DNA from 2 places in the Solibacillus silvestris genome. Region 1 is predicted to be linked to the other one. Evidence: riboswitches for the same ligand, from Rfam matches in the RefSeq annotation. Region 1 holds a riboswitch; the other holds the start of a gene.
What was found. Region 1 has a riboswitch for glycine ahead of gcvT (glycine cleavage system aminomethyltransferase GcvT). Riboswitches for the same ligand answer to the same signal wherever they lie in the genome.

Region 1 (9,406 bases):
CAATCATCGTTTGGAACTCAAAAATCGCCTGCAGCTCACCTTGCGAAATTTCGGGCTGGTAAGGTGTGTATGCTGTATAAAACTCTGAGCGCGATATGACATGATCGACAATAACCGGCTTGTAGTGATTGTAGACACCCGCACCTAAAAACGATACATTGCTTGCTGTATCTTTATTTTTAGCCGCCATTTGAGACAATTCTTTCATTAACGCTGCTTCAGATTTTGCTTCTTTGATTTTATAATTCCCTTGGAAGCGAACTTTTTCCGGTATATCCGCAAAAAGCTCATCGATTGTAGCAACTCCGATACGGTCTAACATTTCTTGCTTGTCTTGTTCCGTCATAGGTAAATAACGATGTTTCATTGTTAACCCTCTTTTCAAAATTTTTATTTACTGCGTTTATAAAATGGTGTTTCCACGATTGCTGCTTTCGCTTTATTTTTGCGAACTTCAATTTCTACTTCAATTCCAACTTCCGCGAATTTTGCGTCAATTAACGCTAAACCGATATTGCGTTTTGTCATCGGCGATTGCGTACCTGTTGTAACTTCGCCAATTTCTACGCCATCTTTGAATACTTTATAGCCATGACGCGGAATTCCTTTGTCGATCATTTCAATGCCGACTGATTTACGTGAAAGTCCCTTTTCTTTTTGTTCAATTAAAGCTTGCTGCCCGATAAATTGCGGGTCTTTTGCCAGTTTCACCGCAAAGCCAATTCCAGCTTCGAGCGGAGATATATCTTTTGATAGTTCTTGACCATATAATGGTAAGCATGCTTCAAAGCGCAATGTATCGCGAGCACCTAAACCGGCTGCTACAACTCCCTTGTCTTTTCCGGCTTCTAAAATTTTGTTCCAAAGGTCAACAATCGCCTGTGGTGTGCCGTAAATTTCAAAACCGTCTTCACCTGTATAGCCTGAGCGGGATACAAGCACGGAATGTCCGCCTACATCTACATTATCTTGGAATTTGAAATATTTAATTGTCGCCAAATCCATAGATGTCAGCTTCTGTAACACTTCCTGCGACAAAGGGCCTTGCAGTGCGATTTGGGCATATTCATCTGAAGCATTGGTAATTTTCACATCACCTTCTAGATGCTGCTGCAGCCATTCAAAGTCTTTTTCAATATTAGCCGCATTCACACAAAGCAAATAACGGTCATCCGCTAAACGATATGTTAATAAATCGTCTACAACACCGCCGCTTTCATAGCATAATGCGCTATATTGCGCACCGCCAATTGCAATTTTGGAAATATCATTTGAAAGCATCTTTTGTAAATACGAAAGCGCATCCGGTCCTTCCACAAAAATTTCGCCCATATGGGAAACATCAAAAAGGCCAGCTCGGTTTCGCACTGCATCATGTTCTTCCTTGATTGAAGAAAATTGCACCGGTAATTCCCAACCACCAAAATCGATTGTTTTCCCACCATATTTTGCATATTCATCAAAAAGTGGTGTACGTTTTAATTCATTTGCCATGTTCATGTCCTCCTTAAGTATGTATGATTGTAGACCGATCATTTGAAAAGGGAACTGTATTTTGCATAAATATAACGCGAAACACTGCCTTTTTTATAGACTTTTCAGAAAGCAACTGCTTTCTTCTCCATAAAAAAAGACAGACGAATCCCTTTTCCGAGATTCTCTGTCCTTGCACCTGAAAGTTACACCTAAGTTTGATTATCTATCACATTTTAGGCTTTCCCCGTTGGTGGCTGCAATAAATTCCATGCAGCGCTCTCCAGAGTTGCGTCCAATACGAGTCTTTTTGCCTGAGAGATTCATAGCTGCGCTATTTGCTCCTTCGGCGACGTGACTTCACGTTCTCTCCCCGTACCATCATCCGCGTCAGTTTCTTTAACTAAATTTATAACTTAACTCTTAGCAATATCCTAACATTGAACACATTGAAAACGCAATCTTTTTTTGTTTTTAGTTAAAACACGAATTATATCAAAGAAATAATAGAAATCATTCGCCTTTCAGTCTGTTTACTTGGAAAGCAATATATTCGACAATTTGCCTTAACGTTCTACTTGCCGTAAGCACTTGTATATGGCCTGCTTCCCTATAAAACTTTCTGCGATAGTAATACAGCTCTTCTAACTCCTCTTCTGTAGATTTCTGTACAATGGGGCGGTTTTTGTCATTGCGGATGCGCATATAAATGTCCTCAAATTTTGCATCCAGAAAAAAAACAAGGCCTGTATGACGCATAATTTTACGGTTCTCTTCGTTAACTGCCACTCCACCACCTGTTGCGATAATGCATGCTTCATCACGGAAACTTTTTAAAAAATCCGTCTCGATTTCCCGGAAATGCGCTTCTCCGTATTTCTCGAAAATTTCTGGAATCGTCATTCCTTGCTGCCGGACAATTTCATGGTCCATATCGTAATAAGGCATTTTCAAGAAATAACTTAAACGTCTACCAATCGCACTCTTTCCGCATCCCATAAATCCAACTAAATATATTTTTCGCATGCTGTTCACCTTCTTCTAATTACGAGCTACTCAATTCATACCATCTTCCGTGTAATTGCAGCCGAATTTGGCTTTGTGTTCAGGACCTCAAGCCGTGGGTCAGACAACTGTTGCCGCATCATTCGACAACAGCTGTCTTCCTTTATCGGAATACATGCCCAAATTCGTCATATTACCGGGGCTTTCACTTCTTTTCAATAAATGCTTGTACTATTGCTAATAGAGAGGAATACTTGCATTCACTTTCCCGTCTATCGGAATAGGTGCCCTCTACTGAAAAGAGTTGAACTTCAATGAGTATTTAGTATGTTTATCGTAGCACGAACGTAAATAGATTCCAACGAATTATAAATTTTTAGTTGGGCAAAAAATGCATTCGTATATAAAATTGCAGCCCCCGTAACAATAAATAATAACAGTACGGCCAATAAAAATAACGCGCCTCTTTCATTCCGGAGCCATTGGTAAGACGAGCGCTCTTTGTCGCTCGGTTCCATCCTGCATCACCACTTTCATATTTATTTCATGTCCTGCAACATGTAAATGCCAATTGCGAACATGCGGCAGCATTATTTCATTCCCGCCTTTATTCGATCTTTTCCGTAAATGGTGCTCTGATTTATCAAATATAAATAGCCGATCACTTGGATCATTCAAAATTTCAAGTTGCAATTTGTTTGAATCCAATATTTTTCCGGATGCCGAGTTCATATTATATTGATGCAAATCATAAATGAAAAATTCCCAATTCACATCATCGTTCATTTGTTGTAATTGCTGAATATCCCGCACCCAGACGAAGATAAGAAGACTGATCGAAGCGAATAAAAAGAAGACGGCTAATTGAAACAGACTTTCCAATAATGTAAATCCTCTCTCGTTCAATCTGCTTCTGATCATACGCATAGCTCCTCTTCCAGCCCATCTGCTTCAAACATGACACAAATATGGCTGCCATCATAAACCCAACTGAACAGAGTATCATCAATTTGCTGTATTCCCGAATATTCTCCATATCTCGCATATTTCAGCGCACCGATGAAAGCGGCCTCCGCTGCATGTGCTTGCACTTTTTGAACCGCGATTTGCTGCTTCATATTATACGTGAGGGGAATGATCGTCGAAGAGAGAAAAAATAAAATGACGACCGCTAACAATGTTTCCACAAGTGTTATGCCCTGTTGCCCCATGAAAAACCTCCTTATCCAAAATTCTTCCTTTCCCGATATTAATCGAGTACTGATAGCTCACATTTTCGAAATGATAGGTTAGCCTGCCGAATGCCTGAACATTTCCTCTCGTATTAAAGATGAGGCTAGAGCCGGGCGTCGACAAAAATAATTCAACATGGCGGGGTAAACGTTGGTCATACAAATGTACAGGCTGATTGCGTTCCTTTATTATGATGCGATTACAATTTACGACTTGAAAGCTATGCGGGCTTCCCGTTTCGATCGAGCTCAGCTGTGCCATTCTTATTAACAATTCGTTTTGACTCATGACTTGTTTCTCCGTATAGTCGACTAATGGCTCATGGGAAAAATATAAAATTGCAGATTGAACAATTAAAAAAATTGCCAGGACAACAAGCATTTCCAAAAGCGTAAATCCTCGTTCATCGTTCAATAATGCTTTTATTCTATGTTTTATCGGACTCATTGGAATCACGCTTCTTCGATGGACCGATCACTTTCCCATCTTCTATTTGTATTTGTGTATTATCCGGGCACCTCAAATCCTCTTCGACAATATACTTTTCATTTACTAAATCGGAAATCGAGCTTGGGTATTCCTTTTTGTCCAGTTTATAAGCCTCCACTTGCCCTTGCAGCATTAGAATATATGCATCGCATCCTTTTTCATCAATTGAAGCGAAATGCCGTGATACATTTGGTATAGTCACTAATATTAAGATCGAAATAATCAATAGCACTACAAGCATTTCTACTAGCGTAAATCCTTTTTCATTTTTCATCTATTTCACCTCTTCTTATATAAAGTCGATTACATCATACATAGGAATCAAAATGCTTAAATATGCGGCAATTACACAAATAGCGATAATAATGAAAAGCAGGGGCTGGATGATCGCCAATAAACGTTCGATTATTTTTTGGAGCTTTTCATCAAGAAGCTCGCAATATAAGATCAGTTCCCGCCCTAATAATCCACTTGCCTCGCCATGTGCAATGAAATGCTCAAATTTCGGGTAAAAATAGCCGACAACTTCCGCCGCACGCGCCAAAGAATCACCGATCAGTATGCGCTGCTGCAAAGTATTGGCAATGTATGCAATTTGCTTTTGATGCTGCTGGGATTTTAAATGGTCGAATGCATTTTGCAAGGAAAACCCTGCCAATAATAAATTGCCTAAATGACGGGAAAACTGCCTCGTCAATATTAAACGCCAAAAAAGGCTGATGAATGGGAGCTTAAATAAAATATGGAGTTGCAAGTCTATGCGTTTCTTTCGCACATATAAAACAAAACCCAAGAAAACAATGCATAGTACTAATGCTGCACCGACAATATAGTCTGGCATATGGAGGAAAAATGTCGACCATTGAATACTTGCTGACACTTCTTCATTCACCCTTGATGTCACGACAGATGATATATTCGGCAAGAAATACGTCCGAAATGCCAAAAACAGCATAATCAAAAATGAAAATAAGACGAGCGGATACGACATCACCTTTAATAGTTTCGCCTTCGCTTGTTGTTGAAAAGCGAGCTGTTTTGCGACAATTTGAATGGATTCGCTCAATCTCCCTGTCATTTCCGCCAATTCAATCGTTACTAAATATTGCTTGTCCAGACATAAAAACTGAAAAACCTGTGTCGCACTGCCTCCACTATGCAAAATATTTGAGATTTCTTGCTGAATGGGTTCATAATGTTTTACATGATAAGGAAGCAGCATCTCAATACTATGCGCAAATGTATATCCTTCGTTTAACAATGTGGAAATGCGTTGGAGCAATGTAGGAAATTCGGAAGGCTTGATGATCGCTTTTTGAAGCAAAGCTGTGGATTGGACATGTCTAAGTAGAGGTATATTCATAGCAATCTCCTTGCAATTTTGCTATTTGTCCGGCGAATGTTTCGTCAAATGGCAATGTATAGCTTCTTGCATTTGAAATGGAGTCAATCGCCGCCTTTAACTGTTCATCTGTCAAAAATTCAAAAATCGCTTTATAGCCTATGTCATTCGTTTCTATTAAGCGCTGCGAGACGATTGCCCTTAACATTTGCCTCATCTCCTCTAACGAAACTGATAGATCATTGAGCCGATAAATACAATTAACAGTATCTTTTGCATGAATAGTCGATATGACCAAATGTCCCGAAAACGCTGCTTCCATTGCGACTTTTGCCGTCTCCCTGTCGCGGATTTCGCCAAGCATGATCACTTCAGGAGAATGCCGTAATATCGCTTTTAAACCGGCGGAATACGTAATGCCCGCACGTTCGTTCACTTGGATTTGCAAAAGCTGTTCCTGCGCGCTTTCAACCGGGTCTTCCAATGAAATAACATGTCGCGACAAATGATGTGCACAATAATGCAACAATGAATACAATGTCGTCGTTTTGCCAGTCCCTGTAGCCCCGCTAATTAATATTAATCCACTTTCCATTTGTGCCAGCTTATACAGCTGCTCAACACTTTCCTGAAAATGACATATGGTTTGCAATGGTAATGTGTAGTTTTGGCGCAGAATTCGGATCGCTAAACTTTCTTTATAAAAACTGGATGGCAATGTTGAAATTCGGAAAGCATACATCGAAGGATCAATAAACTTTTGAAAGGCGCCGCTTTGAGGTTTTCGTTTTTCACTAATATCGAGGGAAGATAAAAATTTGAAATAGGAAATCATGCGAGTGGCAAGCTCGGCAGGCAGCTCATCTGCTTTTTCAAACCGGCCGTACTTTCTCAGCAGAAGATCATAGCAAACTTCTCTAGGTATTAAATGAATATCTGTTGCTTCCAGTTTCGCCGCATTCGCCAAGAGCCCCAAACATTTTTGTTCAATGATAGATTGCTGCTCGATTGAAATCACCTCTTCAACTATATATTTTATTCTTATTGCAATTATAGAACGGTATATGGAAAATTTACATAAAAATGCAGAAAATTTCTTTTTATAGGATATTTTCTATTAAAATTAACAAATTTGAAGGCGATTCATGTAGAATAATAGAAAAGTAGGTTTTTTATTTTAATTTTCAGCAAGGTGGAGGTGAACAATATGATACATCCAATCAAGATTACTAGTACACTAGCAGACGAAACACGATTTTCCATTTATGAATATATGCTGCAGTATAAACAATATGTTTCCGTCCAGGAAATTGCCGAACAATTTGGAATCCACTCAAATGTGGCACGTTTACATTTAACAAAGCTTGCGGAAATCGGTGCAATATCAGCCGAATATTTAAAAACAGGAAAAGGCGGCCGACCCGGCAGAGTATATAAAGTAAAGCAGGAAGGGATTAATTTAAGTTTCCCAAGGCGGGATCAATCATCATTAATCAAATGGTCGCTTGATCTGATCGATGAACTCGGGGATATAGCGTTAAACAAGGCAATAGAGATTAGCTATCGGGACGGGAAACAATCAATGCTCGAACAAATGAATGCTTTGAAAAGAAAATTTCCGTTAACTTTTGATGATAAGCTTGCTTTATTAACGAATAGCGCAAAATTAATTGGCTATGTACCGGAAGTTATCGAGCAGCAACATTCAAAAACGCTGATTTTTTCTATTTTCAATTGTCCATTCCATGAGCAATTGACAAAATACGGGCAAATCGTTTGTCAATTGCATGAATCCTACTTACACGGACAAGTCGACACTTTGTTCGAAAAAAACGAATTCGCACAAGTGGAAAGCATGAAAAATGCATGTGAATTTTGCAAATACAAAATTGCAGTACACAATTAATGGAAAAAAACACGCGATTGTCACAACTCTTCCATAAGTTCCAGTTTACATTATTGAGAAACTTGATTTATAATGGATAAGAGATTATTCTATTTTTTCGTAAAAGGAGGGGAATTCTTCATGAGCAATATGTATAAAGTTATGGCATTCTGGACTGCTATTTTCGCCGTTATGTTCTACCTTGGCGGTATGAACGAGGTTTCGCTATTATTCGTAGGTAATACAGGTTTATTCTTATTATTAGGCTTCTTAAATCTTTCAGAACGCATGTACATGTACATTTTCGGAGCATATTTAACAGTATTCTTCGCTGGATTCACGTATTACACAACGTTCCTTCACACACCGGGTGCCGGACACTAAAAATAAAAACGACTCGCTCTCAGCTAAGAGCGGTCGTTTTTTTTCGGGGGAAAATATAATTACTGCTAGTGTTGATAAAATCCCCGCCATTCCATACATTAAATGTTAAAAACCATTTAAAAACGGGTTTGAATCCATTTCTGTAGCAGGTGTCGTATAGCTGCCGTGTCCCGGATAAATAATCGTATCTTCCGGCAATGATAAAAGCTTATCATGAATTGATTTTAAAAGAGTATTCATCGAGCCGCCGATTAAATCCGTCCGGCCAATACTTTGTTCAAATAATGTATCACCAACAATCGCAAAGCCGTCTTCCTTGAAGATAAAAGATATGCTTCCTGGAGAATGGCCTGGTGTATGGGCAATATCGAAAGAAAAGCTGCCTATTGTCATTTTCCCTTCTGCGCGAATGATATGTTCTTCGTCTGGTTTATTTACAATATAATCCGGCAACTCCGCATATTTCCCGGAACCGTTTTTCATCGGATCCGCTAACCAATCGACTTCCTTTTCATGCACATAAAGCGGGATTTTATACAGCGCCCGTATTGCATCAACTGCCCCAATATGGTCAAAATGCGTATGTGTTAATAAAATCGCCAACGGGTTTAATCCATTTTTGCGCAGCTCACTAATAATGCGCGCCCCTTCTTCTCCTGGATCAAAAATCAGGCAGTCTTTGTTTTTATTGCCTACGATGTAACAATTCGTTTGCACAGGGCCCAGACTATAGCTTCTTATATTCAACATGAAAATCACCTCAGTTCCCATTATACCTTTTTTCGTCATTTCCGATAGAGAAAGTTAATCGTTCAAACAAACGTCATTTTTAGTTCTCGACAAACGAATTGGAAAGCTTTACAATAAAAGAGGAATATTGTTGCGACATTTTTTGGAATGTCCTAAAGGAGTGTCAATTTTTATGAACTTATTAATGGTTATTTTCGGTTTAATTGCAATTTTTGGCGTAGTTGGCATATTCCAATCAATCAAAGAAAAAAACCTTTTAGCTGCAGTTTTCAATGCGTTGGCAGCTGGAGTATTTGGTTGGTTCGTTATTATGACGGTTTTAAATCAAGGCTATCCACCAACACACTAATTGCAAAAACAAGTGAGCTAAAGCGCCGATTAGATTTTGCTTCGTTCAGTCTCCATGTTTCGGGGGCTCCGGTGTTTTAGCCTAGGCAGAGAGAAAACGCAGCGCTATAATGGCGGTGCGTTTTTTCATTCAAAAGGGCTGCTCTTGAAATATTCAAAAGCAGCCCTTTTTTATTTGTAGTTTGAATCGGTCAGCAAATTGCCTGTTTCGGAATCATAGAAACGCAATAAGTCGCCGTTAATAATTTGATCTGAATATTGCAATTCTTGTGTAGCTCGGTCGATATATGGCTGACAGCTTTCTATTCCGATTTCTTCGCCTGATGCCCGATCATAGCATACTTCACCTGCGTATACAAATGAATCTGTAATGAAACGGCCGTCGCGGAAAATGACGAAATCCTCATGTTCTTCCGAGAAAAGGTCTGCACCTAACTGCATATCCCTCGAAGTGTCGATACCTAAAAGATGCAGTAATGTCGGACGAATATCCAATT
Region 2 (9,406 bases), on a different contig from region 1:
CGACAATTAACGCGACAACAATTCCAGTTGCAAATAGCGCAATTCCATAAATGATCGATGCAACGAGTTTCGATAGAAGGATTTTCCATCTTGCTACAGGTCGCGTCAGCAGCATTTTAATCGTACCTGTTCCGAACTCAGATGATACGATACCCGCGGCAATAACAACCGTAAATATGCTCGTTACCATAATCGTCAATGATAACGATAAATCCATATGTTCCATAAATGTCATTGATTCTGCTGATGGCAGATCATTTGCGATGCGGTATTCTATCATTGCGATTTCTTCATTGTAGTATTGCTGATCTTCCGGCATTAAAACTTCTGCAGCGAGCATTTCATTATAATCTGTCAACCTTTGTTCATTTGCCGCCAATCGCGCTTCTTTAGTACTTGAATCAACATCATAGTATTTATTCATACCTGCAACGAACACGATTAATACAACTAAAAGCCCGCACATAATCCAAGCATTCTTTTGGGACCACATTTTGATCCATTCATTTTTAACGTATTGCATCAATCGCACCTCCACCAGTCATCTCGATAAATTGATCTTCGAGACGTTTTTGAATCGGTTGAATTGTATATAGATCAATTCCGGCTTCAACCAGTTTTCGAACAAACGCTGGAACATCCTCTTTCGTTAAATTTACAACATATCCGCCATTTTCTTTCGTTAAAGGCTCTTCGAATATAGCTTGGAGCTTATCTTTTTGCCCCACTTCAATATAATATTGCAATGCCGCTTCCTGCTGGAGCTCACGAATATCGATAAGCTCGCCGTTTTGGATAACCGCGATACGGTCGACCATGAGCTCAATTTCAGATAATAAGTGGCTCGATACGACGATCGCCACATTATCTTCTTCCGCAATTTTACGCAAGTACATACGAAATTCGCGGATGCCTGCAGGGTCCAATCCGTTTGTCGGCTCGTCTAAAATCAAAAACTTCGGACGGTGCAGCATCGCCTGGGCTAAACCTAGACGTTGGCGCATTCCCAATGAATATGTTTTCACTTTTTCATGAATACGGTTTTGCAGGCCTACTTGTGCAACGACTTCATCGATTCGTTGTTTCGTAACTCCTTTATGCATCCTTGCAAAATGCTGCAAGTTTTTATAGCCTGACATATATTTGTACATTTCAGGGTTTTCAACGATGACACCGACTTTGCTGATCGCCTGCTCATAATCGTTCGATAGTGCATGGCCATCGATGATCACTTCGCCTTCAGATGGGTACATTAACCCTGTCATCATACGAATCGTCGTCGTTTTACCAGCACCATTCGGACCTAGAAAGCCCGTTATTTGCCCAGGATAAAACGTTAAGTTTAAATTTTTGATAATATGCTTGCCTTTTATCTTTTTATTCAGATTTTTAATTTCAACAATTGGCTGTGTCAATTGTCTACACCTTCTCTCCATATAAATTTTTCATCCACTGTACAGCACTTTCCCCGCGCTCGCTCCGAATTTGCTCCAAATCCTCCATTGCGCGAATATGCCCATCCTTCAGTAGGACGACCTTATCCAAAATAGGTTCTACCTCATTCACTTCATGCGTAGAGAGGATGACCGAGCAGTGTTCGATATCGATAAAACGGATAATCGCCTTCATTAAACTTTCACGGGCAAGTGGATCAAGCCCAGAAAAAGGTTCATCAAATAAGTAAACTTCCGCATTCCGTGCAATAAATGTAGCAAGTTTGATTTTTGCGCGATTTCCTTTTGATAGTTTTCCAAGTTTAATATTTGTCGGCACTTGCAAAAAAGCTGTGATTTCATATGCTTTATCAATTGAAAAATCGGCAAACTGTGTTGCGTAATAATCAAAAACTTTATCAGCGGTCATCTTTTCATAAAATAAATCAATATCGGGCTGATAGGAAATTTTAGTTGCGAGCCTTCTCGTTATTTTTTCATCGTTCAGTGTAACCGAACCACTGCTAGGTGTCAGTATTCCGGCGAATAACTTCAGCAATGTTGATTTCCCGCTGCCATTTTCGCCGATAAGCCCGATAATACAGCCTTTTTCCGCTGTAAAGGAAATGCGCTCCACAATCACTTTCCGCCCATATGAAAAGCATAGTTGCTCAGCCTTCATTTAGCGTCCCCCATTCTTTTTTAAAACTTCGATAATTTCATCCAATGTAAAGCCGAAAGACTGGATGGAAGAAATAAAATGGGCTGCCACCTGCTCCTTCATCTGCTCGCGCACGTCATGAATAATCGCCGTATCTGTTGTAATAAATGTCCCTTGACCGCGTTTTGTTTCCGTCAAATTCATCATTTCCAACTCCTTGTATACACGTTGTATCGTATTGACGTTCACTCCCGTATCAATGGCGAATTCCCGAACCGAAGAAAGTTTATCGCCAGGTTTCAGCTTTCCTTTGATTACATCACCGCAAACCATCTCAACGAGCTGCAAATAAATCGGACGGTCCTTAGCAAAATCCATCGTCATCGTGTGATCACCCTTTCAATCCATTTGCATGAAATGACAAACAGGGCGCCCAAAAATAAAAACGATGCAATTTCGCTGCCTACATACATGTCCATTTGTGTAACCATTATACCCCCATTAAACTTCGGGAAATTCACAAACAGCCAGTCTGTCGGAACTTTTCCGAATCGGAAGAAGCCGCTCGGGATTTCATCAGCCATTGAAAAGAATACTACGGCAAGAAAGAACGACACAACAACACTCAATTTGCCTATATAACGCTTCAATTCAAGCGATATGGCATAAAAAAACAATGTTAATATGAGCATTGTTGGATATAAGACGAGGATGATGGATATACAATAAATATAAAACAGACAAAGCTGACCGAGTGTTCCATCAATCTGATCCCCGACAAAGAAGAACCCCGTAAAGCAAACGGCATTAATAACGAGAACAGAAACAAGCTGATACACCGCTTTAGCCATTATTAATGTAATAATCGATTGCGTATTATGCAGCCACAGCTCCTTTTTTCTAATATCCGCTTTCAGGCTTGAGAAGAAAGAAAATATACAGAGAAAGGAAACAATGCTTGACGCAACTAAAGTGAATATAAAACGATTGCCCTGAATGGTCGATTGACTGTAATAATTATGCAGCACGACCGGGACGATCGATATTGCAAAAACCGCAAAGCCAACCATGACAAAATTCAAACTAGCATAATGCGCATGCTCTTTTTTTAATAAACCGATAAAAGATTTCATATTCTCCTCCGTATTAGTGTTCTAGTTACATATTACACCGTTACATTTTTTAATGCAACCATTATTCTGGAAATTTTTAAAAAAACTAAAAAACCCCGCCAAATATTATTTTGACGAGGCTAAAAATTTATTTGTATTCTCCAACCCATTCATCTGCAAGCAATCCATATACCGCATGATCCACATAGTGATCATACAGCCATTCCGCCTGCCGGATTGTTCCTTCATGCATAAAGCCAAGACGCTCTGCAATATGACGGCTCTTTCGATTATTCACCGCTGCATGGATTTCAACTTTTTGAAGCTTATATTCGTGAAACGCAATATCAATAATCCCTTTTACAGCACGCGTCATAATGCCCTCACCTTGAAATTCTTCATCTAAAAAATAGCCGATCTCACATTTTTTGAGCGACCAGTTAATCGTGTTAATCGACACTTTCCCTACAAATTTCCCTTTATAAAAAATTGCCGTGTCGAGTCCTTCGCGCTTTGCAAATTTTTCTAAATTCAATGCGGCAAATGCGCGTGTATCTTCGACCGTTTTCGTATTGTCCACCCAGCCAAGCCATTCCCGCAAATAATCGCGCGAACGGTCAATAAATGCGAAAATTTCCTCCGCATCATTTTGCGTAATTAATTTTAACTGAATTTCATTATCCACTTCATAAAAAAACATATGAATCTCTCCAATCTAAGCTCCCATTTGAAACGAAATTACCTTTTTTATTTTCTTATCATATAGAGCAATGTGCGATTATGCAATTAGAAAAACATATTTCACCGCAACATTTGTGTAATTTCCCCGTTTTTCTTACATTGATTGCCCATTTTCGAGTGAAAATTCACAATATAATCAGTTATTAATTTGTTAAAATAAACACGAGGTGTTCGAAATGGAAAAAAATGATCAGGCTTGGGGAAAGCTATTAAAATACTTCCGGCAAAAAAAGAAATTAACACAGGACGAGGTCGCATTCGGCATATGCACCCCCTCCTATTTAAGCCGCATCGAAAATGAACTAGTCATTGCGGAAAACTCTATGTATGAACAACTATTCGATAAGTTGGGCATAAACTTTTTTAGCCTTCAGCAACATTTGGAAAATCAAATGGCTTTTTTGGAAACGGCGTATGAAAAATTACTGTCCAATAATGCATTGACTGCCGACGAAATCAACCAGCTGCTTGCTTTGCAGCAAAATGAACAATCCGTTGAACAGCAAATACTCGCAAAGCTCGTGTATGGACGCTATTTGTATTCGATAAAAGAGGATATTCAGGCGAGAAATCTTTTGCGCGAAATCGAACCGATTGTCAGTTGGAAAAGGGACCGCATTACAGAACTTTTTGTTGCGATCACCGCATTCGGACATTTGTCTTTTTCGGAGTTTGAACAACTGGCGATGAAAGAGCAGCGCCATGCCTATTCGCAATATTTAGCAAACGCCCATCCATTCGAGCTTGCAAATTACCATTATCATATCGCTTTTTCGAATCATCGAAGCTACAATTTCCAAAAGGCGCTTCACCATATTGACTTGGCAAACCATTTTTTCAAACATCAGTTCAAGCCATTGTTTCAACTTAAGCTCTATTCGATGAAAGGCGTCATCTACAATGATTTGCACCGCTTTCGTGAAGCATTGCGGGAATTCGAAGCGGGACTTGACTTGCTAGCAAATGTACCTTCAATCCAATCGCCGCTGCAATGGAGTTCACTGCATAATAATATTGCGTATTGCTATGAGTGCCAACAATCATTTCAAAGGGCAAGCGAGCATTATAAAATCGCCAACCAATATGATGAAGATTTGCATTCTGTTATTAACTGGATGCGCACTTGCTATCAGCAAAACGATTCCGCCCAATTAAACAAGTTACTCTCACGCTATGATGAATCTGCATTTTCAGTGCTGCACCATATTTACCAGCGGCGGCTTCTTCAATACGCTTTGGAAGAGGGCCATTCAATCAGACGGCTAAAGGAGCTTGAAGAGACGGTTTTCCCCCATTTTAATGACCAGCAATATTATGCATTGACAATTTTTTATGCACCGCTATGGGGACGATTTTATGAACATTTGAACGCCTATAAGCAAGCGAGCCAATGCTATAAGCTGGCACTCGGTGCAAGTGAAAACATACGGCAGCGTATGAGCCGTTAAGGAGGAAGCATATGGAGCTGAAGAAGGATTATTTTTATTTATGGTTTGGATTCGGCATTTCCCGATTAGGCAGCTGGATTTATTTGATTGCGCTTAATCTGTCTGTCTGGCATTTAACACAGTCACCCGCAGCTGTTGCAGGCATTTATATAATAGGCCCCATCGCTCGCATCATTTGCAGTTTTTTCGCTGGTTCCATCGTGGACCGGTCAAACAAAAGATTCATTTTGATTGGCGGCGATTTATTTCGTGCTTTGATCGTTTTTACAATGCCCTTTCTTACGGATATTTGGATGATTTATTGTTTCATTTTTCTGGCCAATATTACGACGAGCTTTTCAAATCCGAGCGGCACATATATGATCGCAAAAATTGTCGAGCAAAAGAATCGCTTGCGCTTCAATGCGATTAATAGCATGTTAGGCTCGGGGAGTTTTATGATCGGACCTGCTTTAAGCGGGGCAATTATCGCCTTCAGCAATACGGCCGCCGCGATGTGGACGAATGGCTGCATGCTGCTTCTCAGTGCATCGATGATGTATTTATTGCCGAATGTGCAGCAAAAAGAAGACAGCCAGTCCAAAATGCTTACACCTGCCATTATACTTGATGATTTTTATCTCGTTTGGCAGTTCATTCGCGAAAAAAAAGCAATGCTGCAATTTTTCATGTTCTATTCCATCGCGCTCATGATTTGCTATTCGCTCGATTCTCAGGAAATGTCTTTTTTAAAGGATTTCCATAACGTTTCCGATACTGCATATGGCATCATCGTTGGGATGACAGGAATCGGCGCTATTGTCGGCGGTTTTTTGGCCGCGAAATTTGTACATAAATTTTCATTGGCTTCGTATATTGGAGCAGGGTTTACATTCACTCTCATTTGTTATTTCACTTTTTATTTTTCGCAAAATCTGCTCATTGCTGTTGGAGCCTTTATACTGCTCGGGTTGTTCATGGCATTCAGCAATGCAGGATATGCAACATTTTATCAGCAAACAATTCCTGCAAAGTTGATGGGGCGTTTCAGCAGTTCGCTCAGCCTAATCGAAAGTATAATGCAAATTTCTTTAACATTGATTATCGGCTTGTTGGCGGAAATGTTTTCAATCCGGCTTGTTACTAGTTTATTCGCTTTTATCGGTGTATTGATTGCTTGCTTCGTTTATGTTCATTTATTGAAAAATAAATTTCTTTTCGTTCAGGAGGAGATAAAATGATCACATATGAAACGACTTGTTTTTGCTGCAAAAAGCCTTTCCTTTTAAAAGAGGGCACGAAGAAATATCAAAAGTTCAAACGGAATATGCGCGGGAAGTTTTCATGCGATGCTTGCGATGACAAAATATATATGGAAGCAAGGAAGCATCTATTAGGTAAACTGCAGTAAATGGCATTATGAAGCAATTAACCCCCATTATGCAAATACAGGTAAGCCTAAATTGAAAAAGCATCGAAAAGAACAATCCGGGCCTCTTCTATGGAAGCCCGGATTCTTTTCCCTATTTTTTTCGAATTGCGTATAAAATGAACAATAAAACAAACCATAACGGAGTAAGCATTAAAGATGTTCTAGTATATTCCGAAACACCCATAATGACTAATAAAAACACAAAGAACGCCAATATTGCATAATTGATAAACGGTGTCAGCGGTGCCTTGAAAATCGATTTTGCGTGCAATTGCGGGTGACGCTTTTTATAGACAATATGTGAAATTAAAATGATGCTCCATACCCAAATAAAGCATATTGCACTAATCGTCGTGACAATATTAAACGCATCATCAGGCATGAAATAACTAAGCAATGCCCCGATCGACACAACTACCGCCGAAAAGAGCAAGCCATTTTGCGGTACGGCATTTTTATTCAATCGGCTGAATGGTGCTGGTGCTTGCTTATTGTTTCCTAAGCTAAACAACATACGACTTGTCGAGAACATCCCGCTATTTCCCGCAGACGCTGCCGATGTCAGCACAACAAAGTTGATCAAACCCGCTGCAATCGGTATTCCCACCAACGCAAAAACCTGCACAAACGGCGAGCTCGCTGCACTTAGCGTATTCCAAGGGTTGATCGTTAAAATGACAAATAACGCCCCAACATAAAACAATAAAATGCGAATTGGTATTTTATTGATGGCTGATGGTATATTCTTTTGGGGATTGGCCGTTTCCGCTGCCGATACACCGACAAGCTCCACACCGACAAAAGCAAATACAACCATTTGGAATGCCATTAAAAAGCCAAATGCGCCATTCGGAAACAATCCGCCGTGCTCCCAAAGATTCGCTACGGCAACCTTCCCTGTTTCTGTTTCAAAACCGATGATCAACAAGACGATGCCGATTGCAATGAGAGCGACAATCGTAATAATTTTAATAAGGGCAAACCAGAACTCCAATTCACCAAATAATTTTACAGTCAGCAAATTCAGTGCCAGAAGACCGACTAAGCATGCAATTGCCGGCACCCATTGCGGAATATTAAACCAATATTGCGTATACATCCCGACCGCAATAATATCCGCCATAGCGGTCATAATCCAGCAAAACCAATACGTCCACCCTGTCACATAGCCTGCCCAATCTCCCAAATATTCTGTCGCAAACTCCGTGAACGATGAATAGCCGCCTTTTGACAAAAGCAATTCACCAAGTGCACGCATAACGAAAAACAGTGCAGTTCCAACGATTAAATACGCAAAAATAATAGATGGCCCTGCAAGTGAAATCGCTTTTCCCGAGCCTAAAAATAACCCCGTTCCGATTGTTCCTCCAATCGCGATTAATTGAACATGACGATTTTTAAGATCGCGCTTCAATTCATGTTGTTCCAAAACGATTCCCTCCAAAGGATAAATATTTTGTCTGCTTATTCGCAGCGCAAAATAATAAGTAAAACAACGCGGTCCATCAATCGAATTTTCTGAAAATAAAAAAGGGGCCGATAAAAATATCAGCCCTGTTAAATAAGAATAATAACGTCTCTCATTACTCTTCTGTCCTTTTGCCTGAGATTATGAACCCTTCGGCGACGCGTTATACGCGCTCTCTCCAGAAACTGCTCCCGTCAGTAGTGTCATCCACGACGATCTTCGCTTGATATATATGCAATTATTTGCCCATAAGTTGTCGGCATCTTCCAACTTCCTATAGATCGCGTTCAATACTATTATTGTACGATAACTAATACTATCAATTATTGTCATCCGATACAATGCTCTTAAAATGCAAATCTACAAATGACTAGCAATTTGCCTATATTTCCACTATTATGCATCCCTATTACAGAAAATTTCCGCTAAAAAAATATTACACCGAAAATAATGAATCTATCATTTTCAGTGTAATATTCAATACTTATTTATTATGAAGGAATTGGTAGCTCCTCGTATTGTTTGAAACTGTATTTACGCGCAGTTCACGCTTTCTGATTTTTATTGCAGCTTATCCTGAACAATTGAATCATCTTCATACGATGTGCGATTAATATCAATCAGCTTTCCTTGTTTCGTATCCGTTTTTTCCATTTTCACAACATATGTGTTCGGCAAGGCTATGTCTGTACACGCAATTTCGTCCTTTTTTCGAATATTTTCATGATAATTTAACTTGATGATCAGCGTTTCCTCTTCTTTATCAATATATTCAAGCTCTCTTCCGCAGCCATCCGAATATGCTGTGACGAAAAGAGCTTCCTCTGTTTCAAAATCGATTGCCGGAACAGAGTCAAATCCGAAAATTTCCGCCCATGCTGTATAAAGCTTCTCGTCTTGCACGATTGAAATGCTTGTACCGACTTCTGGGGGAATCGAATCTAATTGAAACAATAATTCATATTGAACTTCATTGCTTTTCGTTCCGCCTTGATCATCATTTTCATTTTCTTTATTGTCTGTTTGTTCTTGGTCAACAGGTTCTGACGAATTTGTCTGTTCATTCATATTACACGCTGCAAGTAAAAATATTATGCTAACAACTATATAAGGAAACCATTTTTTCAATGTA

Region 2: it holds a riboswitch for glycine, as region 1 does, so the genes downstream of both, ACTHOQ_RS00120 (amino acid permease) here and gcvT (glycine cleavage system aminomethyltransferase GcvT) in region 1, are expected to answer to the same signal.

What each region holds. Positions count from the first base shown of each region.
Region 1 covers NZ_JBQCJW010000037.1:3,156-12,561, reverse strand. Annotated here, with positions in the region: gene gcvPA (aminomethyl-transferring glycine dehydrogenase subunit GcvPA) at 1-367, opposite strand, end outside; gene gcvT (glycine cleavage system aminomethyltransferase GcvT) at 391-1,494, opposite strand; glycine riboswitch at 1,659-1,762, opposite strand; glycine riboswitch at 1,766-1,858, opposite strand; gene ACTHOQ_RS16415 (shikimate kinase) at 1,987-2,499, opposite strand; gene comGF (competence type IV pilus minor pilin ComGF) at 2,947-3,399, opposite strand; gene ACTHOQ_RS16405 (pilus assembly FimT family protein) at 3,396-3,689, opposite strand; gene ACTHOQ_RS16400 (prepilin-type N-terminal cleavage/methylation domain-containing protein) at 3,598-4,158, opposite strand; gene comGC (competence type IV pilus major pilin ComGC) at 4,139-4,474, opposite strand; gene comGB (competence type IV pilus assembly protein ComGB) at 4,490-5,563, opposite strand; gene comGA (competence type IV pilus ATPase ComGA) at 5,544-6,560, opposite strand; gene ACTHOQ_RS16380 (helix-turn-helix transcriptional regulator) at 6,750-7,448, shown strand; gene ACTHOQ_RS16375 (DUF2626 family protein) at 7,569-7,811, shown strand; gene ACTHOQ_RS16370 (MBL fold metallo-hydrolase) at 7,917-8,561, opposite strand; gene ACTHOQ_RS16365 (DUF2759 domain-containing protein) at 8,734-8,910, shown strand; gene ACTHOQ_RS16360 (LTA synthase family protein) at 9,081-9,406, opposite strand, start outside.
Region 2 covers NZ_JBQCJW010000001.1:16,843-26,248, forward strand. Annotated here, with positions in the region: gene ACTHOQ_RS00075 (DUF2705 family protein) at 1-523, opposite strand, end outside; gene ACTHOQ_RS00080 (ABC transporter ATP-binding protein) at 510-1,415, opposite strand; gene ACTHOQ_RS00085 (ABC transporter ATP-binding protein) at 1,420-2,115, opposite strand; gene ACTHOQ_RS00090 (GntR family transcriptional regulator) at 2,116-2,478, opposite strand; gene ACTHOQ_RS00095 (hypothetical protein) at 2,475-3,227, opposite strand; gene ACTHOQ_RS00100 (GNAT family N-acetyltransferase) at 3,355-3,906, opposite strand; gene ACTHOQ_RS00105 (helix-turn-helix domain-containing protein) at 4,124-5,395, shown strand; gene ACTHOQ_RS00110 (MFS transporter) at 5,407-6,615, shown strand; gene ACTHOQ_RS00115 (hypothetical protein) at 6,612-6,785, shown strand; gene ACTHOQ_RS00120 (amino acid permease) at 6,898-8,235, opposite strand; glycine riboswitch at 8,388-8,466, opposite strand; gene ACTHOQ_RS00125 (dehydrogenase) at 8,836-9,342, opposite strand.